One region of the Acidovorax carolinensis genome, then DNA from elsewhere that is predicted to be linked to it. Evidence: predicted binding sites of a transcription regulator. Region 1 holds the regulator's gene; the other holds the start of a gene.

The links. Region 1 encodes sigma-54, which starts transcription at its own class of promoters, with help from an activator protein. Its sites were predicted from a motif close to TGGCANGNAANCTGCTTT; they were not measured.
Region 2: the regulator sigma-54 is predicted to act here: its motif matches at 5,182-5,199, upstream of glnA (type I glutamate--ammonia ligase).

Annotation. Positions count from the first base shown of each region.
Region 1 covers NZ_CP021361.1:3,845,158-3,860,236, reverse strand. The annotation lists gene CBP34_RS18150 (class II glutamine amidotransferase) at 1-267, opposite strand, end outside; gene CBP34_RS18145 (DHA2 family efflux MFS transporter permease subunit) at 300-1,778, opposite strand; gene CBP34_RS18140 (4-oxalocrotonate tautomerase) at 1,790-1,978, opposite strand; partial or broken gene CBP34_RS20170 (cysteine-rich CWC family protein) at 2,123-2,242, opposite strand; gene CBP34_RS18130 (malate synthase G) at 2,434-4,641, opposite strand; gene CBP34_RS18125 (LysR family transcriptional regulator) at 4,917-5,840, shown strand; gene CBP34_RS18120 (DUF2214 family protein) at 5,895-6,341, shown strand; gene CBP34_RS18115 (PsiF family protein) at 6,476-6,763, opposite strand; gene CBP34_RS18110 (hypothetical protein) at 6,887-7,411, opposite strand; gene argS (arginine--tRNA ligase) at 7,535-9,244, shown strand; gene CBP34_RS18100 (SPOR domain-containing protein) at 9,257-9,907, shown strand; gene CBP34_RS18095 (thiol:disulfide interchange protein DsbA/DsbL) at 9,992-10,648, shown strand; gene lptA (lipopolysaccharide transport periplasmic protein LptA) at 10,748-11,401, shown strand; partial or broken gene lptB (LPS export ABC transporter ATP-binding protein) at 11,398-12,185, shown strand; gene CBP34_RS18080 (RNA polymerase factor sigma-54) at 12,185-13,774, shown strand; gene CBP34_RS18075 (acyl-CoA thioesterase) at 13,845-14,276, shown strand; gene CBP34_RS18070 (THUMP domain-containing class I SAM-dependent RNA methyltransferase) at 14,301-15,079, shown strand, end outside.
Region 2 covers NZ_CP021361.1:2,823,734-2,838,812, reverse strand. The annotation lists gene CBP34_RS13290 (16S rRNA pseudouridine(516) synthase) at 1-211, shown strand, start outside; gene CBP34_RS13285 (YncE family protein) at 428-1,378, shown strand; gene CBP34_RS13280 (polysaccharide deacetylase family protein) at 1,383-2,195, shown strand; partial or broken gene CBP34_RS13275 (sterol desaturase family protein) at 2,259-3,286, shown strand; gene CBP34_RS13270 (EI24 domain-containing protein) at 3,346-4,257, shown strand; gene CBP34_RS13265 (competence/damage-inducible protein A) at 4,254-5,078, shown strand; gene glnA (type I glutamate--ammonia ligase) at 5,246-6,661, shown strand; gene CBP34_RS13255 (hypothetical protein) at 6,872-7,369, shown strand; gene glnL (nitrogen regulation protein NR(II)) at 7,441-8,463, shown strand; gene ntrC (nitrogen regulation protein NR(I)) at 8,503-10,119, shown strand; gene CBP34_RS13240 (ferritin-like domain-containing protein) at 10,336-11,271, shown strand; gene xth (exodeoxyribonuclease III) at 11,356-12,132, opposite strand; gene CBP34_RS19475 (hypothetical protein) at 12,330-12,563, shown strand; gene istA (IS21 family transposase) at 12,658-14,202, shown strand; gene istB (IS21-like element helper ATPase IstB) at 14,192-15,013, shown strand.

The sequences.
Region 1 (15,079 bases):
CTGCAGGCTGACCGGGCCCTGGGTGGCCTTGCGGATGTGGGCGATGACGTTGAGGCTCTTGATGGGATAGTGCCGAATGAGTTCTGCAATGGGCGAATCCGCGGCGCGCTGATGGTCCACGAAGTGGCGCAGGCCCCGGTCTTCAAAGAAGGCGATGCCCCAACCATCCGCGTGGTCCGCCGTATTGCCGCCACGTTGGGCAAACCCCCGAAAGCTGAAGGTAATGTCCGTGGGCGTGTTGCTGTTCATTCCAAGCAGCTGGCACATGGGAATATCCGGTGGTGTAGTGACATGGATAGTCAGGGTAGCTGCTCAGCGGATGCCTGCGCTGGTGCACCGCGCAACTGCCATGCCGCAATCAGGGCAAGCAGGCAAAGCCCTGCAAGCATCAGAAAGGTCTCGCCAAACGCTGCGATGCGTGCAGGGCTGGTGGTGGTGGCCGCCAGCGAGTCACCATGAACGCCCAGGCGCCACTCCAGCACGATGCCGCACAGACTCACGCCTGCCGCGCCCCCCAGCATGCGCACAAAACCGATGATGCTGGATCCTTGCGAGATGAGCGCCTTGTCCAGCGGCCGCATGGCGCCCAGGTTGAGCGATGGCAGGATGAAGCCCAGTCCGATCCGGCCGAGCACGGCAAACAGCACCAGCGTCCAAAGGGCCGATTGCAGCCCCACCAGCATCATCAGCGCAAAGGAGAGGCCCAGCAACGCCAGGCCCGTACTGACCAGCCAGTGGGTGGCGACCCGGTCGGCCAAACGGCCAACCAAAGGAATGCTGATCGCCAGCACGATGCCGGAGGGCAGAATGATGGTGCCCACATGCGACGGCGATAGCTGCAACCCCAGTTGCATGAAAACGGGCAGCAGATAGGTGGAGCCGAATAGCGCGGTGCCATAGATGAACGCAACCACGCTGCCCATGGCGAACTGCCGGTATTCAAACACCCGAAGATCCATCAAGGGCTTTTGCCCGCGTTGCGTAAAGCGTCGTTGCCACCAAAGAAAAAGCACCAGCGACAGCGCGGCGCCGCCCAGCAGGAGGGCAGCCTCGGCGTATGGACCGCTGTGCAGCGCCACTAGGCCATTGAGAAGGCACAGCGTGCCCAATGTGCCCAGCGTCAGGCCGCGCCAGTCCAGCGGCTCGCCACGGCGATTTGCTGGCACGCCTCCGGGGGCGGTGACGGGCACGAATTTATAGGCCAACGCGATGGACGTAAGGCACAGCGGCACGACCATGAAGAAAATGGAGCGCCAGCCAAACCAGTCCACCAGCAGTCCCCCCACGCTGGGCCCGATGGCAGGAGCCAGCACCACGCCCATGCCAAAAATGCCGCTGGCACGGCCCTGCTCATGGGGTTTGAAGGCATACAAGATGATCACGGCGGGAATGGGCTGCACCACCCCGGCCGCCAGCCCCTCGGCGACACGCGCGACAAGAACCAGACTGAAATGCCCGGCCACCCCACCCCCGATACCGCCCGCCAGCAGTAGCACCATGGCACCGACGTAGGTGGCCCGGTAACCATAGCGCGATAGGAGCCACGGCGTTGTCAGCATCGACACGGTGGTGGCCACCATGAAGCCGGACGTCACCCACTGGGCGCGCTCCTGGCCCAGCGCGAAGTAATGGCTCATGTCGGGAATCGCCACGTTGACGATGGTGGACGACATGATGGACGCCATGGTCCCCACCATCACGGAAAGCAGCAGCAGCCAGCGGTAGCGGTCGCCGTAGCGCTCGCGCAGCGCGGCGATCGAGCCGGACGGCTGTGTCATGGGCGCAGTGGTCAGGAACGTTCGGTCCAGAGCTTGCCGCCGGTGGCCCAGTTTTCGCGCTTTACGTCGGTGATGAGGATGTCCACGGATTCGGGTGAGCCGCCCAGGATCTCGACCGACACGCGGGTGATTTCGGCAACCAGCTGCTTCTTTTGCTCGATGGTGCGGCCTTCCATCATTTCAATGTGGTACGTCGGCATGTTCAGTAGCTCCTCGCAATGCAATGCCTGATCATATCGGCGCGCCGGTGGCTGCGGGTCGGTGCTCTGCGTCGCCGCGGCCCCGCAAGTCGGGCAGATGCACGCGCGCCCGCGCAGGGCATCGGGAACAGCCGCCAGCGCTGCGGCCGAAAGCTGTGCCGACATGCACCAGCAGGTATCGGCCGCTTGCCCGGCAGCCACGGCGCACTGGTTGCCTTGCCCGCACAAAGGGCAGACGCTGGTATCGAGGGCAGGCTGAGGCATATGCAGGTAGTCAGGGCGGTCGCCCGGTGGGGTGACGGTCAGTGTAAGGGTGAGTGGCCCAAAAGAAAGGCACCGCGAAGGGTGCCTATCCATTGTTGTGAAAATGCGGCGTAGCGCTTATGTGCTAAACGCTAGTTGCTATTAACTATGCAGCAAAAGGGTGCCAGTGCAGTTGCAGTCTCTGCGCGTCCTTACGCGGCCGCCTTGAGCTTCAGGCGCCACGCGTGCAGCAGCGGCTCGGTGTAGCCGCTGGGCTGTTCGGTGCCCTTGGTCACCAGTTCCACCGCGGCGCGGTAAGCGTAGGAGGTATCAAAGTTTCCTGCCATGGGCCTGTACAGCGGGTCACCGGCATTTTGCTGATCGACCACGGCCGCCATGCGGCGGAAGGTTTCCTTTACCTGCGCCTCGGTCACCACGCCATGCAGCAGCCAGTTGGCCATGTGCTGGCTGCTGATGCGCAACGTGGCACGGTCTTCCATCAGGCCCACGTTGTGGATGTCGGGCACCTTGGAGCAGCCCACGCCCTGGTCCACCCAGCGCACCACATAGCCCAGGATGCCCTGGGCGTTGTTGTCCAGCTCTTGCTGCTTTTCGGCATCCGACCAGTTTGGGTTGGCGCTGACGGGCACGGAGAGCAGGCCGGTCAGCAGGTTGTCGCGTTCGGCGTTGGCATCGATTTTTTCCATCTCGATCTGGATGTCGCTGACCAGCACCTGGTGGTAGTGCAGCGCGTGCAGCGTGGCGCCCGTGGGGCTAGGCACCCAGGCGGTGTTGGCGCCCGCCTTGGGGTGGGCGATCTTCTGCTTGAGCATGTCGGCCATCAGGTCGGGCATGGCCCACATGCCCTTGCCGATCTGCGCCTTGCCGCGCAGGCCACAGCTCAGGCCCACCAGCACGTTGTTCTTTTCATAGGCCTGGATCCAGGCGCTGCTTTTCATGTCACCCTTGCGGATCATCGGGCCGGCCTGCATGGCGGTGTGCATTTCGTCGCCGGTGCGGTCGAGGAAGCCGGTGTTGATGAAGGCCACGCGGCTCGATGCGGCGGCGATGCAGGCCTTGAGGTTGATGCTGGTGCGCCGCTCCTCGTCCATGATGCCCAGCTTGACGGTGCTGCCCGGCAGGCCCAACAGTTGCTCGACACGGCCAAACAGCTCGGCCGCAAAGGCGACTTCGGCGGGACCGTGCATCTTGGGCTTGACGATGTAGACGCTGCCCTTGCGCGAGTTGCGGATGCCGTCCTTGCCATGCCCCTGGAGGTCGTGCAGTGCGATGGCGGTGGTCACCACCGCATCCATGATGCCCTCGGGGATCTCGCGCACGGTGCCCTGTGCGTCCGTCCACAGGATGGCCGGGTTGGTCATCAGATGGCCCACATTGCGCAGGAACATGAGCGAGCGGCCATGCAGGCGCACTTCGCCCTGGCCACTGGCGGCGGTGTACACGCGGTCGGGGTTCAGGCCGCGCGTCACGGTCTTGCCGCCCTTGTCAAACGATTCGGTCAGCGTGGCCTGCAGGATGCCCAGCCAGTTGCTGTAGCCGAGCACCTTGTCTTCGGCGTCCACGGCGGCCACCGAGTCTTCGAGGTCGAGGATGGTGGACAGGGCCGCTTCCAGCACCAGGTCGCTCACGCCGGCTGCATCGGTTTTGCCGATAGGCGTGGCGCGGTCGATCTGGATGTCGAGGTGCAGGCCGTTGTGCTGCAGCAGCACCGACGAGGGCGCGGCAGCATTGCCTTGATAGCCCTTGAACTGCGACGCGTCCTTCAGGCCCGTGGCGCTGCCATTGGCGAGCGCCACCACCAGCTGGCCGCCTTCGACGCGGTAGCCGGTCGAGTCCTTGTGCGATCCGCTGGCCAGTGGCGCCGTGTCGTCCAGCACCTGGCGCGCGAACGTGATCACCTTGGCGCCGCGCACGGGGTTGTAGCCCTTGCCTTTTTCAGCGCCATCGGTTTCGGGAATGGCGTCGGTGCCGTACAGCGCGTCGTACAGGCTGCCCCAGCGGGCGTTGGCGGCATTCAGCGCGTAGCGGGCGTTCAGGATGGGCACCACCAGCTGGGGGCCGGCCTGCGTGGCCAGTTCGTCGTCCACGTTGGTGGTGGTGGCCTTTACATCGGCGGGCTGGGGCACCAGGTAACCGATGGTCTCCAGAAATTGGCGGTAGGCCGCCATGTCGGTGATGGGGCCAGGGTGGGCCTTGTGCCAGGTGTCCAGCTCGGTTTGCAGGCGGTCGCGCTCGGCCAGCAGGGCGATGTTGCGCGGGGCCAGGTCGCCCACGATGGCGTCGAAGCCTTTCCAGAAGGCGCTGCTCTGCACGCCGGTGCCGGGCAAGACCTTGTCTTCCACGAAGCGGAACAGGGAGGTGGCCACTTGCAGGCCGTGGACAGAGGTGCGTGCGGTCATGGTGCGATGCCTAAGATAGAGAAATAAAGGGGAAGTACAGCCATTGGGTCCGCTGGCGCGAACCATGGACAGACTGTATTGCAATTGTTTGGTGGCATAAAGCCTTTGAATATCTCGAAACCAGTGACTTTTTTGCACAAGTGGTAGTGGTTATCGCTATAAATATAATAGCTATATGCGCTCGTCAATAAAGCGCTACAAGCCGATTTGCTGCGAAATTTTGGATAGCCGTCGCCCTGTGGTCTGAAAGCCATTTGTCTCCATAATCAGCGCCCATGGACAAACTCAAGGCTTTCGAATCCTTTGTCTCGGTGGCCACGCGCGGCAGCCTCACCGCCGCTGCCAAGGCCGAAGGCGTGGCGCCCGCCATCATGGGGCGGCGGCTGGATGCGCTGGAAGAACACCTGGGCGTGAAGCTGCTGGTGCGCACCACGCGGCGCATCAGCCTCACACATGAGGGCAGCGCGTTTCTGGAAGACTGCCAGCGCCTGCTGTCGGACGTGGCCAACGCCGAGGCCAGCGTGTCCGAAGGCGGCGTCAAGGCCACGGGGCATTTGCGCATCACGGCCCCCGCGGGCTTTGGCCGCCGCCATGTGGCGCCGCTGGTGCCGCGTTTTCGCCTGGCCCATCCGGATGTGACCATTTCGCTCAACCTCAGCGACCGCGTGGTGGACCTGGCGGGCGAGGGCTTTGACTGCGCCGTGCGCGTGGGCGACCTGGCCGATTCGTCGCTGGTGAGCGTGCGCATTGCCGACAATCGCCGCCTGTGCGTGGCCACGCCCGCTTATCTGCAGCGCCACGGCACGCCGCGCCACCCCAGTGAGTTGGTCCAGCACGATTGCCTCACGCTGTCGAGCGAAGCCTCGCAGACGCGCGGCTGGGCGTTTCGCATGCCTGCCGCGGGCGGTGGCAGCGAGGTGGTGCACCTCAAGCCCGGCGGGCCCCTCGATTGCTCGGACGGCCAGGTGCTGCACGACTGGTGCCTGGCGGGCTACGGCATGGCATGGCGCAGCACCTGGGAGGTGGAGGCGGAAATCGCAGCCGGCCGCCTGGTGGAAGTGCTGGAGGAGTTTGCCGCGCCGCCCAACGGCATTTACGTGGTTTTTCCCCAGCGCAAGCACATGCCGCTGCGGGTGCGCCTGTGGATCGATTTCCTCAAGCACAATTACAGCCAGCCCGGCTTCTGGACGGCGGCGTAACCCAATCGGTCGTTGCGCGGCGCGCCGTTGTGCCGGGGTTTACAAGGATCTGCAATGACTCTCGAAGCCGTCCTGGCCAGCCTTCACCTGGTGGCCATCCTGACCCTGGTGGTCTTCATGTCGAGCCAGGCGGCGCTGTGCCGCACTGAATGGATGAACGCCGCCGTGGTCGAGCGGCTGGTGCGGCTGGATGTGATCTACAACGTGACGGCCCTGGTGCTGCTGCTCACGGGCCTGGCGCGCGTGGTGTGGGGCATCAAGGGCATGTCCTGGTATGTCTCGCAGCCCCTGTTCCATCTGAAGGTCACGCTGTTTGTGGTCATGGCGCTCCTGTCCATCTGGCCCACGCTGTCGTTTCGGCGTTGGCGCAGCCAACTGCGCACCACCGGCGCGCTGCCCGAACCCCGCGAGGTGGGGCGGGTGCGCCGGCTGGTCATGGTGCAGTCGCATGTGCTGCCCGTGGTGGCGGTGATTGCCGTGTTCTGGGCGCGCGGCTGGTAGGCCTGCAGGGCGCGGCTTTGGGGTGGCTTGGCAAAAGCTCCTGGCGGCGCATGCAGAAAAACCCCGCGAGTCAGCATAAAAAAACCCGCCTGGCAGCGCCGGCGGGTTTTTTTATGTGCAGAGAGCCCGTTGGCTCACTTCTTGAGGCACTCGCTCATGAAGGCCTTGCGCTCATCGCCCTTCTTGCCCGTGGCCTCGGTGTTGCACGCCTTCATCTTGTCTTGCTGCGTGGCGGGCTTGTTGCTCAAGCAGGTCTTCATGAAGGCCTTGCGCTCATCGCCCTTCATGCCGGTGGCGTCCTTGTTGCAGGTGGCCATTTTGGATTGCTGCTTGGTGGGCGCCTTGGCCTCCTCGGCGGCGTGGGCGCTGAAGCCCATTGCCAAGGCCAGGCCGAGTGCAGTCAGGGAAAGAAGTTTTTTCATGGAATCTCCTGGTGTGAGTGCGTTATGGGTGGTCCCGTCGGCATTGCACCATAGAACGCTGAGCGCCACAACGCGGACAAGTCATGAACATCTCCCGTGCAGATTTCCGCGCACGGGATGCGTCTATCGGAGCGACTGGATGGGTGACACGGCGGCGGTATGGAACACCTTGAGCGCCTTCTGAATCTGCCGGGTGTCATACGCCAGGCCACCCAGTGAAAACACCACATCCCCCCGCTGCTGCCAGCGCTTGAGCGCCTTGGCGATCACGCGCAGCGCGGAGTCCTTGTGGCTAGTGTGTAGCTTGACCAGGATCACGTTTTCATGGTTGTCCAGGTGCACACGTTCCATGGCCTCCCAGGGTACGGTGTGTGGGTCGTCCGGACGCAGGTCGGTGATGCCGTTGGCGTCGATGACCACTGCAGGGTTGCGCTGCAGATACGCCTGCAGGGCCGCGCCGCCCAGCGTCCACGCGATGCAAAACGTCACGAAGGCGGCACACAAGAACAGTGCTGTGAACAACCGATCGTTCGACACATAGGCCCGATACAGGGAGTAGGCCAGGCACAGGACCATCATCAGCGTGAAGGGCACCTGAAAAAGCAGGGTCCAGCGGCGTCGATACAGCAGGATGGGCTGGGGCTGCATGCGCAAATCTCCTCTCGAACGGGTGCGGTGGGGCTATTGTGCCCATCGGCCGTCGGTGCACGGCCAGCGTGCCACAGTTGCAGGTCCTGCGCCCCCGCGCTGGCAGCCCCGTAAAATCCGTCGATGCTCACTGCCAAAAATGAATTGCTCGCTGCGCTTGCCGCCGAGCTGGAAGTCCTGTCTCCCGGCGCTGGCGCCAAGGCGGCATTTGAATCTCCCAAGGTGGCCGCCCATGGCGACTTTGCCTGCACTGCGGCCATGCAGCTGGCCAAGCCCCTCAAGCTCAACCCGCGCGCACTGGGGGAACAGATCAAGACCGCACTGGAAGCCACGCCCGCTTTTCAGCGCTGGGTGTCCGCCATCGAAATCGCCGGTCCGGGCTTTCTGAACATCCGCCTCCAACCCGCCGCCAAGCAGGAAGTGGTGCGTGAGGTGCTGGCTGCGGGCGAGCGCTTTGGTTTTCAGGCCAGCAACGGCCAGCAAGTGCTGGTCGAGTTTGTCTCGGCCAACCCCACCGGCCCGCTCCACGTAGGCCACGGCCGCCAGGCGGCGCTGGGCGATGCCATCTGCAACCTGTTCAGCACCCAAGGCTGGAAGGTGCACCGCGAGTTCTATTACAACGACGCGGGCGTGCAGATCGACACGCTGACCAAAAGCACGCAGCTGCGCGCCAAGGGCTTCAAGCCTGGCGACGACTGCTGGCCCACCGACAGCGAGAACCCGCTGGCCAAGAACTTCTACAACGGCGACTACATCGCCGACATTGCCGAAGCCTTCAAGGCCAAAGCCACGGTCAAGGCCGACGATCGCGAGTTCACGGCCAATGGCGATGTGGAGGACTACGACAACATCCGCCAGTTTGCCGTGGCCTACCTGCGCAACGAGCAGGACAAGGACCTGCAGGCGTTCAATCTGCAGTTCGACGAGTACTACCTCGAATCCAGCCTGTACACCAGTGGCCGCGTCGAGGCCACGGTGAACAAGCTCATCGCCAACGGCAAGACCTACGAACAGGACGGCGCGCTGTGGCTCAAGAGCACCGACTACGGCGACGACAAGGACCGCGTCATGCGCAAGCAGGACGGCACCTACACCTACTTCGTGCCCGACGTGGCGTACCACATCGCCAAGTGGGAGCGCGGCTTCACCAAGGTCGTCAACATCCAGGGCACCGACCACCACGGCACCATCGCCCGCGTGCGCGCCGGTCTGCAGGCGGCGGGCGTTGGCATCCCGCAGGGCTACCCCGACTATGTGCTGCACACCATGGTGCGCGTGGTCAAGGGCGGTGAAGAGGTCAAGATCAGCAAGCGCGCGGGCAGCTACGTCACGCTGCGCGATTTGATCGAGTGGACCAGCAAGGATGCGGTGCGCTTCTTCCTGCTCAGCCGCAAGCCCGACACCGAGTACACCTTCGACGTGGACCTGGCCGTGGCGCAGAACAACGACAACCCCGTGTACTACGTGCAGTACGCGCATGCGCGCATCTGCTCGGTGTTGCGCGCCTGGCAAGAAGCCGGTGGCGGCGATGTCGCCTCGCTCAAGGATGTGGATCTGTCGGCCCTGGAAGGCCCGCAGGCCCAGGCGCTGATGCTGCAGCTGGCCAAATACCCCGAGATGCTCACCGCCGCCGCCGACGGTGAGGCGCCGCACGATGTGACCTTTTACCTGCGCGATCTGGCCGCCAGTTACCACAGCTATTACGATGCCGAGCGCATCCTGGTGGACGACGAGGTGGTGAAGAAGGCGCGCCTGGCGCTGGTCGCTGCCACCGCACGGGTGTTGCACAATGGCCTGGCCGTGCTGGGCGTATCGGCCCCAGCCAGAATGTAAGCAGTTACTACCATGAAGAAAAAACAGACGGGTGGCACCACCATCGGCTTCATTGTCGGGGTCATCGTGGGCCTGGGCGCTGCCCTGGCCGTGGCCGTGTATGTGACCAAGGTGCCCGTGCCCTTCCTGAACAAGGGCGGCCTGCGTGGCGTGGACCAGGACGCCGCCGAAGCCCAGAAGAACAAGAACTGGGACCCCAATTCGCCGCTCTACGGCAAAAACCCCGCGCGCCCGCCCGCCCCTGCCGCGGCCGCCTCGGCCAGTCCCAATGGCGCGGCACCGGCCGCCGAAGTCACCGCTGCGCGTACCCCCGCCAGCAAGCCTGCGACGGCAGACGCCAAGCCGGCCACCAAGGTCGAAACCAAGCAGGCACCCTCGGCGGACCCGCTGGGCGATCTGGCCAAGGCCCGGTCGGCGGCGGTGGATCCGTTTGATTATTTTGTGCAGGCCGGTGCGTTCCCCAGCCAGTCGGGGGCCGATGCCCAGCGCGCCAAGCTGGCCATGCTGGGCTGGGAGGCCCGCGTGAGCGAGCGCGAACAGAATGGCCGCACCGTGTACCGTGTGCGCGTCGGCCCTTTTTCCAAGCGCGACGATGCCGAGCAGCTGAAGGAAAAACTGGAAAGCGCCGGCGTCGAGTCCGCGATGGTGCGTGTCCAGCGCTAGGATGGCGGCGTCCATCGCCATCGTCTGAACTTTTTCATGGGGGCGTTCTCACACCCCCAGACCAGAACAAGGAGTGTCCCTTTCATGAAACGCCGCGAGTTTTCCCTGTCCACCGCTTCGGTGGTTGCCTCTTCCGCCCTGACCCTGCCGCTGGCCACGCCGGCCATGGCACAGGCGCGCCAGTTCAAGGAGGGCAAGGACTACACCAAGCTCGCCAAGCCGTTGACGCCCGATGCGCCCGCCGGCAAGGTGGATGTGATCGAGTTCTTCTGGTACAGCTGCCCGCACTGCAATTCCTTTGAGCCCACGCTGGATGCCTGGGTCAAGGCGGCCCCCAAGGACCTGAGCATCCGCCGCATTCCGGTGGCGTTCAATGCCAGCTTTGTGCCGCAGCAAAAGCTGTATTTCACGCTCGAAGGCATGGGCAAACTCGATACGCTGCACGCCAAGGTGTTCCGCGCCATCCATGTCGAAAAGCTCAAGCTCGCCAAGGACGAGGACATCTTTGCCTGGGTGGCCCAGCAGGGCGTGGACGCCGCCAAGTTCAAGGAGGTCTACACATCCTTCACCGTGGCCAGCCAGGTACGCCGTGCCTCGGCGCTGCAAGAGGGCTATGGCGTGGAGGGCGTTCCCTCGATGGGCGTTGCTGGCCGGTTCTATACCGATGGCACCATGGCCGGCAGCATGCAGACCGTGCTGCAGGTGGTGGAGTATCTGGCGGGCGTGGCGCGCAAGGGCTGACCCCGCAGTGCCCACCCGTTCGAGAAGCCCGCGACTGCGGGCTTTTTTATGGGCTGCAGCGCCCGTGCATGGCTACAATCCGTGCAAGATTCGTGCCTCATGAAAAATAGATTCCTCTCGATCCTGCTGCTGACGGCCCTGGCCTGCGCCCCTGGCGTGGGCCTTGCCGAAAAAGCCGACCGCAACAAGCCCATGAACATCGAGGCCGATGCGTTGCGCCACGATGAGCTCAAGCAGACCAGTGTGTTCACGGGCCGGGTGGTCATGACCAAGGGTTCCATCGTGCTGCGGGGCGCGCGGCTCGATGTGCGCCAGGATGCCGATGGCTACCAATATGGCGTGGTGACGGCCGAGCCAGGCAAGCGCGCGTTCTTCCGGCAAAAGCGCGACACCCCGGCCGGCGCACCCGACGAGTTCATCGAAGGCGAGAGCGAAATCATCGAGTACGACGGCAAGGCCGACAACGTGCGCTTCATCACCCGCGCCGAGATGCGCCGCTATCGTGAATCGGTGGTGACCGATGACGTGTCGGGCGCCGTCATCGTCTACAACAACCTGACCGACGTGTTCACGGTCGATGGCCAGAAAAAGTCGGCTGCAAGCGCGCCGGGCGATGCACCCGCCCCGGGCGGACGCGTGCGCGCCGTGCTGTCTCCGGCCAAGGAGCAGCCTGCCGGCGTTGCGGCCCCGGCGCCGGCGGCCAGCGGTCCGGTGCTGCGTCCCAGCAACTCGCTCGGCGGTGCAAGCAAGTGAGTGCTGCGACGGTGAATACAGGTCAAGGCCCAGATACCCAGGCGGGCAGCCGCCTGGAAGTCGAGCACCTCGAAAAATCCTATGGCAGCCGCAAGGTCGTCAAGGACGTGTCCCTGGTCGTGCAAAAGGGCGAAGTGGTGGGGCTGCTTGGCCCCAATGGCGCGGGCAAGACCACCTCGTTCTACATGATCGTTGGCCTGGTGCGCTGCGATGGCGGTGATATCCGCATCGATGGCCACTCGGTGGCGAACATGCCGATCCACCGGCGTTCGCGTCTGGGGTTGTCCTATCTGCCGCAAGAGGCGTCGATCTTTCGCAAGCTGAACGTCGAGGAGAACGTGCGCGCCGTGCTGGAGCTGCAGCGCGGCGACGATGGCAAACCCTTGCCCGGGCCGAGATTGAAGCGCGCCTCACCGCCTTGCTGCAGGAGTTGCGCGTGGACCACCTGCGCGAATCACCGGCCCTGGCCCTGTCGGGCGGTGAGCGCCGCCGGGTCGAAATCGCCCGTGCCCTGGCCACCCAGCCGCGCTTCATCCTGCTCGACGAGCCCTTTGCCGGCATCGACCCGATCGCGGTGATTGAGATCCAGCGCATCATCGGCTTTTTGAAGGCGCGCGGCATCGGCGTGCTGATCACCGACCACAACGTGCGCGAAACGCTGGGCATCTGCGACCACGCCTTCATCATCAGCGATGGTCGCGTGCTGGCCCAGGGCACTCCGTCCGAAATCGTTGACAACGCCGAGGTGCGTCGGGTGTACCTGGGCGAACATTTCAGGATGTGATGAAACCGGGTCTTTCGCTGCGCGTTTCGCAGCACCTGTCGCTCACGCCGCAGTTGCAGCAATCCATCCGGCTGTTGCAGCTGTCGACGCTGGAGCTGTCGCAGGAAGTCGAGCAGATGCTCGATGAAAACCCGTTTCTGGAGCGCACCGCCGAAGAAGCGCCGCGCGAGGAATTTGGCCTGGAGGCGGCCGACACCCCCGCGCAGGCCGACGACTACAGCGCCGATGACGCTATGTATTCAGGAGCTGCTGGCGCAAGCAGTACAAGCGCTGAGGGCCAAAATGATGCTGAAACCCCCAGCGCCAGCGCGGATGAGCCCGACTGGAGCGGCGACGGCACCGTGGAAATGGCGCCCAACGATGCCGAGTGGGGTGGCGATGCACCCGCCCGCAACCGCAACGACTCCGACGGCGACGAGGCCGATGCCACCGAGCTGGCGCGCTCGCACGAGTCGCTCACGTCCTTTCTGCACCGTCAGGCCCTGGCGCTGCGCCTGTCCGAGATCGACCGCGCCGCGCTGCGTTTTCTGATCGAATCGCTGAACGACGATGGCTACCTCGAAGAACCACTTGAAGAGCTGGCCACGGGCCTGGCCGGCGAGGGCAACCTGGAGCAGATCGACGAGCTGGTGCACCGTTTCACCGTGGCGCAACGCCTGCTGCAAAGCCTGGAGCCCGTGGGCGTGGGCGCGCGCAACCTGGCCGAATGCCTGACGCTGCAGCTGACCGCCCTGGCCGCCGATGAAAACAGCGCGATCGACCCCGACACCGTGCAGACCGCTCTGCGCATCTGCCAGCAGCCGCTGGAGATGCTGGCGCGCCGCGACATCCGCCGCCTGACGCAGCTGTGTGGCGATGGCGAGGAGCGCACCCGCGCCGCCATGGCGCTGATTGCCCGCCTGGAGCCGCGCCCCGGCCGCCGCTTTGCCGATGTCGAGCGCAACATCATCGTGCCCGACGTCATCGTGCGCAAGGCGGGCCGTGCCAACGGCCGCGATGGCCAGCACAACTTCATCGTTCAGCTCAATCCCGACGTGATGCCGCGCCTGCGCGTGCACGACATCTACGCCGGCGCTCTGCGCGGTCACAAGGGCGGCGAGGGCCACCAGGGCATGCAGCAGCGCCTGCAGGAGGCGCGCTGGTTCATCAAGAACATCCAGCAGCGCTTTGACACCATCCTGCGCGTCTCCCGCGCCATCGTCGAGCGGCAGAAGAATTTTTTCACCCACGGCGAGCTGGCCATGCGCCCGCTGGTGCTGCGCGACATCGCCGACGAGCTGGGCCTGCACGAGTCCACCATCAGCCGCGTGACCACCGCCAAGTACATGGCCACGCCGATCGGTACCTATGAGCTCAAATACTTCTTTGGCTCGGGCCTGGGCACCGAGACCGGCGGCAATGCCTCCAGCACGGCGGTGCGTGCGCTGATCAAGCAGTTCGTCGCCGCTGAAAACCCCGCCAAGCCGCTGTCCGACAGCCAGATCGCCGAGATGCTCAAGGAGCAGGGCATCGAGTGCGCGCGCCGCACGGTGGCCAAGTACCGCGAGGCGCTCAAGATCGCGCCCGCCAACCTGCGCAAGGCGCTCTAGGCACACCCCCGCTTGGGGCGCATGGCGCCCCCTGTGCGATTCTTTCGTTTATCTACCCGCCGTACCCACCATGGCCCGCATCGTTTTCGACCTTCCCCCGCATTTCGGTTTTGCCACCGAGATGCAGATCTACATCAGCCACGTCAACCAGGGCGGGCACCTGGACAACGCACAGCTGCTCACGTTGGTGTCCGAAGCGCGCGTGCGCTTCTTCCAGTCGCTGGGCTACCCCGAGGCGGACGTGGGCGGCCTGTCCATCGTGGTGGGCGACATCGTGGCGCAGTACAAGTCCGAGGGTTTCCACGGCGAGACGATGCGCGTGGAGATGGCGCCAGCGGACTTCAACCGCTATGGTTTCGACCTCGTCTTTCGCATGACCGAGAAGACATCGGGCCGCGAGGTGGCGCGCGGCAAGATCGGCATCGTCTTCATCGGCAAGGCAGACCGCAAGGTGGCGCCGATTCCCGAGTCCATCCGCCAGTTGCTGCTGCTCAAGGCCTGAGCGCGTATCCTTTCGCCCAGTCTTATGAACCAACTCCAACTTTTTCTTCCCTGCGCCGCCGGCGTCGAGAGCTATCTGGCCGACGAGGTGCACGCCATCACCGGCCTCACGGGGCAAGACCTGCTCACCGGCCGGGGCGGCGTGCTGCTGCGCGCGTCGTGGCGCGATGCGCTGCTGCTCAACCTGCACAGCCGCCTGGCGCAACGCGTGCTGGTGCAGCTGGCGCACCGTCCCTATCGCTCTGAAAACGACCTGTATGCCGCCGCCAGCGATGTGGCCTGGGAGATCTGGTTCACCACGCGCCAGACCTTCAAGGTCGAAGTGACGGCCCAGCACAGCCCGCTGCAGAGCCTGAATTTCGCGGGCCTCAAGGTCAAGGACGCCGTGGCCGACCGCTTTCGCGCCAAGACCGGCGTGCGCCCCGACGTGAACACGCAGTGGCCGGACGTGCGCATCCACCTGCACCTGACCACCGACGAGGCCACGATCTACATCGACACCTCGGGCGAGCCGCTGTTCAAGCGCGGCTGGCGCGAGGACAAGGGCGACGCGCCGCTGAAGGAAACCCTGGCCGCCGCCATGATTGCTGCGAGCGGCTGGGACCCGCTGGGCGACCACCCGGTGCCGCTGTACGACCCCTGCTGCGGCAGCGGCACCATCGCCATCGAGGCCGCGCAGATCGCCTGCCGCATCCCGGCGGGCATGTTGCGCCGCTTTGCGTTCGAGAAGATGCTACCGTTCCAGACGCATGTCTGGAGTGCTATCAAAATCGAAGCTGAAAGCGCAATCCAGAAAAGCGCTGT
Region 2 (15,079 bases), 1.0 Mb from region 1:
TTGCACGCCCGTGGACAGCCATCGTCTAGACCTGACCCTGACTGAAGGCAAGTACCACCAGGTCAAGCGCATGCTGGCCGCTGTGGGCAATCGGGTAGAAGCGTTGCATCGCTCGGGCATCGGCACGCTGGATCTTCCCCCGGACCTTGCACCTGGGCAGTGGAAATGGTTGTCTGCCGAGGATCTGGTCAGGCTGAATCCTGTTTCGTGATCAGGTCTCCGCAGGGCATACCTTCAAGCGACATTTCGGCTCGACCTCCTGTCGATGCGCTGAGTTTCTGGAAAATTTTTCCGGTTCATACATAGCCGACTCTCCCGTTGTTACGTCTTCGGCGCGAAGGCGCAGGGTGTGCGGCGCTAAACTCCTCTGCTGATCTGAAAGTGGGTTCCTGTGAAGATTTTTTCTGCTGCACATTGCTGCGCCATCTTGGCTGGGTTTGCGTTGTCTGTCGCCAATGCGGCAACGTCCGCGCCACCCCCTGTTTTTGTCCTGAATTCGCTTGAGGCGAATGTCAGCGTGATTGACCCGGTCACCTGGACCGAAACTGTGCGCATTCCCACGGGCAAGGAGCCGCACCATCTGTACTTGACTCCGGATGAAAAGTCCCTGATTGTGGCCAATGCGCTGGGCGACACGCTGACCTTCGTGGATCCGCGGACGGCGCAAGTGCAGCGGACTGTCCGCGGCATTGTCGATCCGTACCATCTGCGCTTTTCACCTGACATGAAGTGGCTCATCACCGCGGCCAACCGGCTCAACCATGTCGACTTTTACCGTTGGGATGGGAACGAGCCTGTGCTGGTCAAGCGCGTGGCCACGTCGCGCACACCCAGCCACATGTGGATAGACAGCCGCAGCACCACGGTTTATGTGTCCATGCAGGACAGCGATGAACTCGTTGCCATGGACATCGCCACGCAGACCATCAAATGGCGCACCAAGACCGGCGCCATGCCGGCGGACGTGTACGGCAGTGGCGACGATCGGCGGCTTTTTGTCGGGTTAACGGGAAGCGATGGGGTTGAGGTGTTTGATATTTCCGGACGTGAGCCGCGCAGTATCAAGAAAATCACCACCGGCAATGGTGCGCATGCCTTCCGGGCTGCGGGAGACGGTCGCCACCTCTATGTCAGCAACCGTGTGGCCAACTCGATCAGCAAGATTGACATGGGAACGCAAGAGGTGGTTGCCACCTATCCAGTGCCGGGGGGGCCCGATTGCATGGACGTGTCGGCCGATGGCCGCTGGATTTACGTAAGCTCACGCTGGGCACGCAAGCTATCGGTGGTGGATACCCAGGCTGGCAAGGTTGTGCGGCAAGTCGCTGTAGGGAAGTCGCCCCATGGCGTATGGACGTTGCAGCACGCACCCCGGTGACGCCATGTGCGAGGCGATCATGCGGCGCAGGGGATGGGCTGTAAACGCATCATTTTTGATAGCTGTTTGCGCTTTACCCATAAGCGCTAGTGCTCAAAACGACTGTAAAAAACCGCTCTACCTCACCTTCGACACCGGCCACATGGAGGTGGCTCCGCTGATCGCGGACGTGCTGCAACGCCAGCAGGTCCGGGTGACCTTTTTTGCCGCGCAAGAACCGACAAAGCAGGGCGATGGCAGCTTGGGCGCGCACTGGGCAGCGTGGTGGCGCGCCCGCGGTGCGGAAGGCCATGCCTTTGCCTCCCACACCTGGAACCATGTGTACTGGCGTGCGGACCTCGGTGATGCGGCAGCGCCGGCGTTTCGCGTGCGGCCCTCGGCCGGTCCGCGCCAGGGGCAGGAGTTCACGATGGGCGCGCCGGAATACTGCGAAGAACTGGGCCGTGCTGCGGATCGATTGCAGGCTCTTACAGGGCAGAAACCCTTGCCCCTGTTCCGGGCACCCGGTGGCAAGACATCGCCCCAACTGATCGCCAGCGCCAAGGCGTGTGGCTACACCCATGTGGGTTGGGCGCCGGCAGGGTTTTTGGGGGATGAGCTGTCCAGTGAAAAATTCAGCAACGAAGCGCTGCTGCGCAAGGCGCTGCAAGACATACGCAGTGGCGACATCCTGATGGCGCATCTGGGCATCTGGTCACGCAAAGATGCCTGGGCTCCTGCCGTGCTGGAGCCGCTGATTGTGGGGTTGAAGGCGAAAGGTTTCTGTTTTCGCACATTGCGCGAGCATCCGGATTACGCAGCAGTTCAGCTGCGTTGACGGGGGCGTGATCGCGGCGTTCAGACACCATCGTCGGTCGCAAAACAATGACAAAGGGGTGAAATGATGGAGTGGTGGGCCGACGCCTTCAATGGGGCGCAGCAGTGGTTGTTCGAGTCCACGCTGCAGCCTTTGCTCTTTGCCTTGGGGCTTGGCAATCTGCTGGAAAACGGATACGCGGCCACCGGGTGGTTGCTGGTTGGCCTGCTGCAACTGGTGGTCATCGTGGCGGTGTTCGGTCCCTTGCAGCGCTGGCGCCCGGTGGAGCCCGTTACCGACCGGGCGACCATCCGCACCGACATGGCTTACACGCTGCTGCACCGGCTGGGCCTGTTTCGGGTGCTCCTGTTCTTTGCCATTGCTCCCTTGACGGACATGCTGTTTGGCTCGCTTCGGGTGGTCGGTATCAGCACGCTGCAGCTCGACGGCCTGTGGCCGGGGTTACGGATATTCCATGGGTCAGCCTGCTGCTCTACCTGGTCGTTTTTGATTTCGTGGACTACTGGCTGCACCGAGGCCAGCACCATTTTGAGTGGTGGTGGCGCCTGCATTCCCTGCACCATGCACAGCGTCAGATGACGATGTGGAGCGACAACCGCAACCATCTGCTCGACGACGTGCTCAGAGACACGCTGCTGGTGATCGTGGCGCAAGCCATTGGTGTGGCTCCCGGGCAATTCATTGCCATTGTGGCCATCACCCAGCTGAGCGAGAGCTTTCAGCACGCCAACCTGCGCCTGTGGTTTGGCCGCTGGGGTGAGCGGCTGTGGATCAGCCCCCGGTTTCACCGTCGGCACCACACCATTGGCGTCGGCCATGAGACCACGCCAACGGCGCATCCCTCCGCCGACATGGCCTCAGGCACGCTGCCGCCAACGGGCCGGAAGGCAGTCCTGGGCGGGCATAACTTCGGCGTGCTATTGCCCTGGTGGGACATGTTGTTTGGTACGGCCGATTTCCAGCTCCGCTACGACCCCACGGGCGTAAGAGACCAGGTGGAGCCCGATCCGCAGGGCCGCCTGCGCGACTATGGCAGGGGGTTCTGGTCCCAGCAATGGCGTGGCGTGCTCAGGCTGGTTGGGAAAGCCTGAACCCGCGTTCAAGCCACCCTTTGAGCCGTTTCCCAGGCGGTCAGGGTATGCTTGCCGGCATGGGACTTCTGGTTGATTCTTTCTGGCGTGCAGCGGTGTATTGCCTGCGCCCGCGCGTGATCATGCTGTCAATGGTGCCATTGCTGCTGATCGGGGTTTTGGGCGGCGCCCTGGGCTATTTCTACTGGGATGGCGCCGTACGGGGCATGCGCTCTATGCTGGAGTCTTCCACGCTGCTTGCCACCTTCTGGGGCTGGCTCCATGCTTGGGGCGTGGGCGATGTGACCGCCGTGATGGCACCACTCATGGTGATCCTGGTCGTCACGCCCGTGCTGGTGATGGTTTCGCTACTGGCAGTCGCGCTGCTGATGACGCCCGCACTGGTGGCCCTGGTGGCACAGCGTCGTTTTCCCCATCTCGAGCGCAAGAGGGGCGGATCTTTCTGGGCTGGCGCTGTGTGGTCTTTGGGTTCCACCGTGCTGGCAGTGGTTGCCCTGGTGGTGTCGATTCCATTGTGGTTGGTGCCGCCTCTGGTGCTGGTGCTGCCGCCGCTGATCTGGGGCTGGCTTACCTACCGCGTCATGGCGTTCGATGCATTGGCCGAGCATGCGAGCAAGGAAGAGCGGCGCGAGATATTGCGCCGCCACCGGACCAGCCTGCTGGGAATCGGTGTATTGACCGGTTATCTGGGCGCGGCGCCCAGCCTCGTATGGGCTTCCGGCGTGGTTTTTGCGGCGGCTTTTTTTGTTCTGGTACCGCTGGCGATCTGGATTTACACCCTGGTTTTTGCCTTCTCTTCCCTGTGGTTTGCGCATTACTGCCTTGCCGCACTGGAGCGCCTTCGACGGGAGGGCGGCGGTGCGCCGTCGGCAACGGCGGCCCCTGTCAGCGATCAAGCCGCTGTTGCCTTTGCCAACCACCCGGGCGCAGCCCCTGATGAAGCCTTCACTTCGGAGAATAAGTTGCCATGAGTTCGCATATCGGCCTGATCATCGTGGGCGATGAGATTCTTTCGGGCAAGCGTGCCGACAAGCACATGCCCAAGGTCATTGAGTTGCTGGCGGCACGCGGGCTGGCCTTGTCCTATGCCGACTATGTGGGCGACAGCCCCGAGCGCATTACGGCCACATTGCACCGCGCGTTCTCGTCTGCCGATATGGTGTTTTCGTGCGGCGGAATCGGTGCCACCCCGGATGACCACACGCGCCAGTGCGCGGCCAAGGCGCTGGGTGTGGATCTGGTGCTGCACCCTGAAGCCGAGGCCCTGATCCGCGAGCGCATGCAAGACACGGCACGCGAGCAGGGTGTGCCCTATGAAGCAAACCGCCCGGACAACGTGCATCGGCTCAACATGGGCATGTTTCCCCAGGGCGCGCGCATCATCCCCAACCCCTACAACAAAATTCCCGGCTTCAGCTGCAATGGCCCGGGTGGCGGGGCGGTACATTTTGTGCCGGGCTTTCCGGTGATGGCATGGCCCATGATCGAATGGGTGCTGGACCACGAATACCCGCATTTGTTCAACCGATCGCCACAGACCGAACAGTCCGTCATTGTCTTTGGGGCCATGGAGGCGGTGCTCACGCCCTTGATGCAGCGCATAGAGCAGCAGCACGCCCGGATCCGGGTGTTCAGCCTGCCCAGCGTTGATCACCCACAATACGGGCGCCACATAGAATTGGGCGTGAAGGGGCCTGCTGAAGATGTTCCCGCCGCGTGGGCAGACCTGCAAACGGGTTTGCACGCCATTGGTGCCAATTGCGGCCCAGAATTGGTGCGAAAACTTCAGTGAAGCCCAATGAATGCAGGGGTGCACCGTTTTGGTGATTTTTGGTGCCGGGGATTCTGCGGCTTTGCCCTGAGTGCTCCGTCCCAGTGCAGGCCTGGCACTCGCCTGGCACGCAAACTGCTTTTCGCTTGGCAGACTTTTTTAACAAGCGTTTTATCCAGGAGAACCTGATGGCCAAGACCGTTGCAGACGTGATGAAGCTGGTGAAGGAGAACGAAGTCAAATTCGTGGACTTCCGTTTTACCGATACCCGTGGCAAACAGCACCACACCACGGTGCCCGTCTCGCATTTTGACGAAGACAAGTTCATTTCGGGCCATGCCTTTGACGGCTCGTCGATTGCCGGCTGGAAGGGCATCGAAGCCTCTGACATGCAGCTGATTCCTGACCCGAATTCGGCCAACATCGACCCGTTTTTCGAAGAAACGACGCTGATCCTGACCTGCGACGTGATCGAGCCCAGCGACGGCAAGGCCTATGACCGCGACCCCCGCTCGGTGGCCAAGCGCGCCGAAGCCTACCTGAAGGCCTCTGGCCTGGGCGACACGGCATTCTTCGGCCCCGAACCCGAATTCTTCATCTTCGACGGCGTGCGCTGGAGCACCGAGCCCAACCACACCTTCTACGAAATCGAAGAGTACGAAGCACCCTGGAACACCGGCTCCAAGCTCGAAGGCGGCAACCGTGGCCACCGTCCCACCGTCAAGGGCGGTTACTTCCCCGTGCCACCTGTCGACAGCACGCAAGACATGCGCGCCGAGATGTCGCTGATCCTCGAATCCCTGGGCATTCCGGTCGAAGTGTTTCACCACGAAGTGGCGGGCGCCGGCCAGAACGAAATCGGCACGCGATTCAGCACCCTGGTCGAGCGCGCTGACTGGACCATGCTGCAAAAGTATGTGATTCACAACGTGGCCAATGCCTACGGCAAGACCGCCACGTTCATGCCCAAGCCCTACCACGGCGACAACGGTTCGGGCATGCATGTGCACCAATCGGTCTGGAAGGATGGCAAGAACCTGTTTGCCGGCGACGGCTATGCAGGCCTGTCGGACTTTGCCCTGTACTACATCGGCGGCATCATCAAGCACGCCCGTGCGCTCAACGCCATCACCAACCCTGGCACCAACAGCTACAAGCGCCTGGTGCCCCACTTTGAAGCCCCGGTGAAGCTGGCCTATTCGGCCAAGAACCGTTCGGCCTCGATCCGCATCCCTTACGTGGCCAACCCCAAGGGCCGTCGCGTGGAAGCCCGTTTCCCTGATCCACTGATGAATCCTTACCTGGGCTTTGCCGCCCTGCTGATGGCGGGTCTGGACGGCGTGGAAAACAAGATCCATCCGGGCGAAGCCGCCACGAAGGATCTGTACCATCTGCCGCCCGAGGAAGACAAGCTGGTTCCAACCGTTTGCCACAGCCTCGACCAGGCGCTGGAAGCGCTGGACAAGGACCGCGGTTTCCTGACCAAGGGTGGCGTGTTCTCCGAAAGCATGATCGACGCCTACATCGACCTGAAGATGAGCGAAGTCACGCGCTTCCGTATGTCCGTTCACCCGGTCGAGTACGACATGTACTACTCGCTGTAATTGCCTGCCACCAGGCCATTGCATCCAAAGGCGGCGCAAGCCGCCTTTTTTCATGGCGCCACGATATCTGGAGGCCGGTTCAGGAACCAAGCAATCACCTGTTGCATCCTTCCCCAATAGCCTGTATCGGTTGCGGCTGTCCAATTGGTGATGCGCGGCGATTGGGGGATACTCAACTGCACCCCTGCATAGCATGTGCGAGGAAACTGAATGAAACAAACGCTCACTACCCTGATAGTCATCGCCGCCATGGCGCCAGCCGCCTGGGCACAAGACCGCATCTATCGCTGCGGCAATGAATACACCAACAACGCCGCCCAGGCCAAGGAACGCGGCTGCAAGCTGGTCGAGGGCGGCAACGTGACGGTGGTGCAGGGCGCCCGCGCCAAGGCATCGGGCGTTGCAACCCCCGGTGCTCCTGCTGCCTCGCCCGCCGGTGCGCCACGCGTGGAAAACAACGACCAGCGCGCGCGCGATGCGGATGCCCGCGCCATTCTGGAGTCCGAGTTGCGCAAGGCCGAGGCACGCCACGCCGAATTGCTCAAGGAATACAACAACGGGGCGCCCGAGCGCAATGCGCTGGACCTGCGCAATCCGCAGGTTTACCTGGAGCGCACGGCCGAACTCAAGGCCAGTGTTGCGCGCAGCGAGAGTGACCTGGCCGGAATCCGTCGCGAGCTGGCACGCCTTCCAGGCAGTCCGAAGTAAGCGCGGTGGAGCGCTTGGTGCTGCCCGACTCTCCTGCCGCTGAAACGGAGCGCTTTCACCCGCTGGACCTGATGTCTACGCTGGTGGCGGTGCTGCGTTCAGACGGCGCCGTGCAGTTTGCCAATGCGGCGCTGGAGAACACGCTGGGGTTGTCGCGGCGCATGCTGGAAGGCTTGGACTTTTCGTCCTTCTTTACCGACCCCACGCTGCTGCAGACGGCTTTGGCCGGTGCGCGTGTGAAGGACTTTGCCGCGCTGCGCTACGAGGCCAGCCTCAAGCGCTTGCACCAAGACCCCGTGCCTGTGCATGTCAACGTGGCCGATGCCGAGCAGGTGGGCGAAATCCTGGTCGAGCTGTGGCCTCTGGAGCAGCATGCTCGCCAGGACCGCGAAGAACGCCTGCTCGACCAGGCCCAGGCCAACAAGGAGCTGGTTCGCAACCTGGCACACGAGATCAAGAACCCGCTGGGCGGCATCCGCGGCGCCGCACAGCTGCTGGAGATGGAGCTGGAAAACCGCGAGCTGACCGAATATACCCAGGTCATCATCCACGAGGCCGATCGCCTGCAGAGCCTGGTGGATCGACTGCTGGCGCCGCACCGCCACCCGCATCTGGTGGGGGACGTCAACATCCACGAGGTGTGCGAGCGTGTGCGTTCGCTGGTGCTGGTCGAACACCCGCAGGGCCTTACCGTGCAGCGCGACTACGACACCTCGATCCCCGAGTTTCGTGGCGACCGCGCCCAGCTGATTCAGGCCTTGCTGAACATCGTGCAGAACGCGGCCCAGGCCCTGGCAGAACGCATCGCCAAAGGCGATGCCGTCATCACGCTGCGCACCCGCGTGGCCAGACAGGTCACGTTTGGTCGCCAGCGGTATCGGCTGGCACTGGAATTGCATGTCATCGACAACGGACCGGGCGTGCCCGATGCCATCAAAGAGCGGATTTTTTACCCGCTGGTGTCGGGTCGGGACGGGGGATCAGGGCTGGGGCTCACGTTGGCACAAACATTCGTACAGCGCCACCATGGGCTGGTCGAATGCGACAGCGTGCCGGGTCGCACCGACTTCCGCATCCTGATTCCCTTGCCCTGAGGTCCCCGACATGCAACTACAGCGAAGGTAAAAAAACACATGAAGCCGATCTGGATAGTAGATGACGACCCCTCGATCCGCTTCGTCCTGGAAAAAGCGCTGGCCCGCGAGAACCTGCCCACGCGCAGTTTCACGAACCCCCGCGAAGTGCTGGAAGCGCTGGCGCAAATTGCCGTGGGCGACCCCGCACGGCAAGGCCCCCAGGTCCTGGTGAGCGACATCCGCATGCCTGGGGGCTCGGGCCTTCAGCTGCTTGAAAAAGTGCGCGAACTGCAACCGGGGTTGCCTGTCATCATCATGACGGCCTACTCCGATCTCGATAGCGCCGTCTCGTCATTCCAGCGCGGGGCTTTTGAATACCTGCCCAAGCCGTTCGACCTGCCCAAGGCGGTGGAGCTGATCCGCCGCGCGGTGGAAGAAAGCCAGCGCGAGGAAGTGACCGAAGAGCGCCAGGCCGAAACCCCAGAGATGCTGGGCCAGGCGCCTGCAATGCAGGACGTGTTTCGGGCCATCGGGCGCCTGAGCCAGAGCCAGGTCACGGTGCTCATCACGGGCGAATCGGGATCGGGCAAGGAGCTGGTGGCGCGTGCGCTGCACAAGCATTCGCCCTGCGCGGACGGCCCCTTCGTGGCCATCAACACCGCCGCCATTCCGAAAGACCTGCTCGAATCCGAACTCTTCGGCCATGAGCGCGGCGCCTTCACCGGTGCGCAGACGCAGCGACGTGGCCGCTTTGAGCAGGCCGAAGGCGGCACGCTGTTCCTCGACGAAATCGGAGACATGCCGTTCGATCTGCAAACGCGGCTGCTGCGTGTGCTGTCCGACGGCCAGTTTTACCGCGTGGGCGGCCATGCGGCCGTCAAAGCCCATGTGCGCGTGATCGCAGCCACCCACCAGAATCTGGAGCAGCGCGTCAAGGAAGGCGGTTTTCGCGAGGACTTGTTCCACCGCCTCAACGTCATTCGCCTGCGCCTGCCGGCGCTGCGCGAGCGGCACGAAGACGTGCCCATGCTCACGCGCCACTTCCTGCAGCAAAGCGCACGGCAGCTGGGCGTGGAGCCCAAGCGCATCGCCGAGTCGGCGCTGGCGCGGCTGGAGCAATTCGCCTTTCCGGGCAACGTGCGCCAGCTGGAAAACATCTGCCACTGGCTTACGGTGATGGCACCGGCCCAGGTGATCTCGCTGCAAGACCTGCCGCCGGAGGTGCTGGAATCGCCGGTTTATCAGGCACCTGCGCGCACCGTCGCGACGCTGGCGGCGCCGGCTGCGTCGGTGGTGGCCGAGCGCCCTGAGCCGCTCCATGCGGCCCCTGCACCCGCGCCCGCTTCGGGCGCGGTGCCGGTATTTGCGCCGCAGTCGGGTAGTGGTGACCTTTCGGTGATCGAAGGTGCAGCGCCCGTGCTGGTCACCACTAACGTCGCTACCAACGGTGGCTGGGAGCATGCGCTGGAAACCGAGGCACAGAAGCTGCTAGCGGACGGGCAAACCGAGGTATGGGATGTCCTCACACGGCGCTTTGAATCGCGCCTGATCCGCACGGCGCTGGCGGCCACCCACGGCCGGCGCATGGAGGCCGCGCAGCGGCTGGGCATCGGCCGCAACACCATCACGCGCAAGATCCAGGAACTGGGGCTTGATGCGCCGGATGAGAGCTAAATAGCTGCTTAGCGCTTGCGTATAAAGCGCTAGCAGCTATGAAAAACATAGTGAATGCGCCTCCTTGGCTGGTGGGCTCGTCTGTTTGGGCTGGTGCTGCACGCCGGGGCGTTGGCCGTGCGGGCCGCGTCCTACATGCAGGCCCTCCATGGGCCGACCTGCAGGTCCGGTTGGGCTTCTGACAATGAAATCACTGTCAACCAACCGGAGATTTCAATGTCGGATTTCAACCAGGCCAACCGTGACCCCCTGACCCTCGAACCCGGCGCACACCCCGTAGGCACCGGGCTGGGCGCTGCGATGGGTGGCGCCGCGACCGGTGCTGCCGTGGGCGCGATGGCAGGCCCCGCCGGGGCGGCTGTGGGCGGTGTGGTCGGTGCCGTGGCGGGTGGGCTTGCAGGCAAGGCCGCCGCTGAATCGCTGAACCCCACGCAGGAAGACGCCTACTGGCGCGACGCCTATGCGAGCGAACCCTATTACGTCAGTGGCCGCACCTATGAGCAATACCAGCCTGCCTATGAACTGGGCTGGACATCGGTGTCACGTTACGACGGAGATTTTGATGCGATTGAGCCCCGCCTGGCCGATGACTGGCGCGCCCGCCATGCGGCCTCGGGCCTGTCGTGGACGGATGTGCGCCCTGCCACGCGCGCAGCATGGAACCGTGCTGCACGGGTTCGTCCGGTACAAGCCGCCGATCACGGCGACGTGGTCGGGGTTCTCAACGATCTGCTCGAATCGTGCCGCGACGGTGAATACGGCTTTAAAGCCTGTGCCGAGCACGCTGATTCTGCCGAGCTGCAGCAGATTTTCCGCAGGCACGCGAGCGAATGTGCGGTGGCGGCTGCCGAGTTGGAACGCGAAGTGCGCGCACGCGGCGGTGAGCCCGCCATAGGCGGCACGGTGGCCGGCGCGCTGCACCGGGGCTGGGTGTCGGTGAAGTCGGCGCTGAGTGCGCAGGACGACAAGGCGGTCTTGGAGGAGTGCGAGCGCGGTGAAGACGCTGCCGTGGCCCGCTACCGCGCGGCCCTGAAAGCGACGCTGCCATTTGAAGTGCGCGCCGTGATCGAGCGCCAGGCACGGGGCGCCCAGCGCAACCATGACGAGGTGCGCGCACTGCGCGACCGCTTCGTGGCTGCCGCTCAGCGGTAAGCCAAGCACCGGGGCCGCAAGGCCTTGGCCCGCCGCTTTTGTAGCGGCTTGCCTTTGCCAGCAGTTGCGAAGCGGCGTTCGGCCTTAGTCCAGCGTCACCACCACCGGTGCGTGGTCGCTGGGCTGCGGGTTCTTGCGCGGCGCGCGGTCGATGGTGCAGGCGCTGACGGCGCTGCGCAGCGCATCGCTGACCAGGATGTGGTCAATGCGCAGGCCCCGGTTCTTCTGGAAACCCAGCATGCGGTAGTCCCACCACGAATAGCTCTTCTCAGGCTGCTCGAACATGCGAAAGGCATCGGTCAGCCCCAGCCCCAGCAGGGCCTGGAAGTGTGAGCGCTCTTCGGTGGTGTGGTGAATGGTTTCGCGCAGGCCCACGGGGTCGTGCGAGTCGCGGTCTTCGGGTGCCACGTTGAAGTCACCCACCAGCACCAGGCGCGGATGCGCCGCCATCTCCGCGCGCACCATGTTCTGCAGTGCCTGCAGCCAGCGCATCTTGTAGGCAAATTTTTCGGAACCTGGCGCCTGCCCGTTCACAAAATAACCGTTGATCAGGCGCAAGTGGCCGGTGGGCGTGTCCAGGGTGGCGGCAATCACGCGGGCCTGCTCATCGCCGAAAGCCGGAATGTTGCGCACCACATCGCGCAGCGGGTAGCGGCTCAGGATCGCCACGCCGTTGTAGGTTTTCTGGCCAAAGGCCACGGCTTCATAGCCTGCCTCTTTCAGCGCCTCGTGCGGAAATTTGTCGTCGGTGAGCTTGAGCTCCTGCAGGCACAGCGCATCGACCGGGTTGGCGGCCAGCCAGGCCAGCACCTGGGGCAGGCGCACGCTGAGGGAGTTGACGTTCCAGGTCGCAATTTTCATTATGAATGTATCCTATTGATTTATAAGAAATTTTATTTTTGATAATATGTTGGTACCCCCAGATATACCCCCAATAAATTTTGCTTGAGGTGGTACGTGAGTGGCCTGCGGCTCACCTTTGCAGATGCTTGCTCCTTCTTGGAGCGATTCGCGACGGACCTCGTTCATGATATTTCCCCGTTGTTGAGTTCGTAGGCTTGGGCAAGACGGCCAAGGATTTCTGCGACGGATCTGTTGCCGAGACCCAGAGTCTTCGGATCGAGAGTGGTGTCCATGGTGGCCGCTTCAAGAAATCTTCTCATGTCATCTGCGATCTTCGGGTCCAGCGGGATGCGGGTCGTAGCTGTCAGCAATTGCGAGAGTCGCAGCACATCATTGACGTGCTTGCGAATGTTTTTGGCGTCAACATGTTGGCGCCGACCGAAAACTGAGCCACTTTTGAGGGTAGTGCCGACCCAAAACTGAGCCAGGTGAACAACTTAATCTGCTGCTTTTTTGTGCAGCAGAGGACAAGGAGTGATCACCATGGACATGATTGGCAGGATCCGGCATTTGTATGCCCGCAAGAACAAATCGGAGCGCGAGATATCGCGCATGACAGGGCTATCGCGCAACACGGTGGCGAAGTGGCTGCACGGCGAGGTGGACGGCCCACCGAGGTACCGCCGCAGCGAACAGCCCAACAAACTGACGGCGTTTCATGACGCGCTCATGCTGGCCTTGAAGGCCGATGCACGGCGGCCCAAACACGAGCGGCGCACGGCCAAGGCGCTGTACGCCGAGATCAGGCAAGCGGGCTACGAAGGGGGTTACACGCGGGTGACCGACTTCATCCGGGCGTGGCGCCAGAGCGAGGGTCAGGGGGCGGCCGTCAATGCCTTCGTGCCGCTGGCCTTCGAGCTGGGAGAGGCTTTCCAGTTCGACTGGAGCGAGGAAGGCATGGTGATCGGCGGCATCTACTACCGGGTGCAGGTCTCGCATATGAAGCTGTGTGCTTCGCGGGCCTTCTGGCTGGTGGCGTACCCCAGCCAGGGTCACGAGATGCTGTTCGATGCCCACACCCGATCGTTCGCCGCGCTGGGCGGCGTGGCACGCCGGGGCATCTACGACAACATGAAGACCGCTGTAGACAAGGTCAAGAAGGGCAAGGGACGCATCGTCAACGAGCGCTTTGCCACCATGTGCGCGCACTACCTCTATGACCCGGACTTCTGCAACGTGGCCAGCGGCTGGGAGAAAGGGGTGGTGGAGAAGAACGTGCAGGACAGCCGCCGACGCATCTGGATCGACGCGGCGCAGATCAAGTTCGGCAGCTTCACCGAACTCAACGCCTGGCTGGGCCAGCGCTGCCGCGCGTTGTGGGACGAGGTACGCCACCCCGAGCACAAGCAGTTCAGCGTGTCGGAGATGCTCGAACACGAGCGGGCGCACCTCATGCCCATGCCGCTGCCCTTCGACGGCTACGTCGAGAAACCCGCGCGGGTTTCCAGCACCTGCCTGGTGTCTGTGGCGCGCAACCGGTATTCGGTGCCGTGCGAACGCGTGGGCCAGATGGTGAGCACGCGGCTGTACCCGGGCCGCGTGGTCATCGTGGCCGATGATGAGGTCATCGCCCGCCACGAACGTCTGAGCAACGCGGGCGAGACCCGGTACGACTGGCAGCACTACATCCCGCTGCTGCAGAGAAAGCCCGGGGCGCTGAGAAACGGAGCGCCCTTTGCGGACATGCCCGAGCCACTGCAGCGGCTGCGCCGCGGGCTATTGCGTAACCCGGGAGGCGACCGGGTGATGGCGCAAGTGCTGGCGATTGTGCTTGGCGCCGGTCTGGACGCGGTGCTGGTGGCCATCGAGCTGGCGCTGGAGAGCGGTGCGCCAGGCAAGGTGAGCGTGGAGCATGTGGTCAACGTGCTGAGCCGGCTCAACGCGCAGCCGGCACCTCCCACGGCGGCCACACGGCTGAAGGTGACAACGCCACCGCTGGCAAACACGGCCCGCTACGACAGCCTTCGGGCCGACACCGCGGACAGTGCCGTGGGCGCCACCACCGAAGGAGCCCGCCATGAAGACTGATGTGCTGGTCGAACTCAAGGCGCTGCGCCTGCACGGCATGGCCGGTGCCTGGGCTGATCTGGTCGAGCAAGGCGGTGGCGATGGCGGCGGCCTGGGCATCGAGACCTCGCGCTGGCTGATCGAGCACCTGCTGCAGGCCGAGGGCACGGACCGGGCGATGCGCTCGATCAGCCACCAGATGCACGCGGCGAAGTTCCCGGTGCACCGGGACATGGCGGGCTTTGACTTCTCGGTCTCGCCGGTGGACCGAAAGCTCGTCACCACGCTGGCCGGCACTGCCTTTACCGACGAGGCGCACAACGTGGTGCTGGTGGGCGGCCCGGGCACGGGCAAGACCCATCTGGCCACTGCCATCGGCGTCTCGGGCATCACCCGCCATGGCAAGCGGGTGCGGTTCTACTCCACGGTCGATCTGGTTAACGCACTGGAGCAGGAGAAGGCGCAGGGCAAGGCCGGTCGCATCGCCACCAGCTTGCTGCGCATGGACCTGATCATCCTGGACGAGCTGGGTTATCTGCCGTTCAGCCAGGCCGGCGGGGCGCTGCTGTTCCACCTGCTGAGCAAGCTGTACGAACACACCAGCGTGATGATCACGACCAACCTGGACTTCGCCGAATGGTCCAGCGTGTTCGGCGACGCGAAGATGACCACCGCGCTGCTGGACCGTCTCACGCACCACTGCCACATCGTGGAGACGGGCAACGAGTCGATCCGGTTCAGCCGCAGCACGGCCGCTGCGAAGAAGCGGATCAAGGCCCGGGAACAGGACCGAAAGAGTGCCTCAACGCAGGCTGAGCCCGACCCATTCTGAGCAGGCACCGCGCAGGGCAAGCCGCTACGGGCTACGCCCTTCGCGGCTTGCCCAGCGCCTTCAACA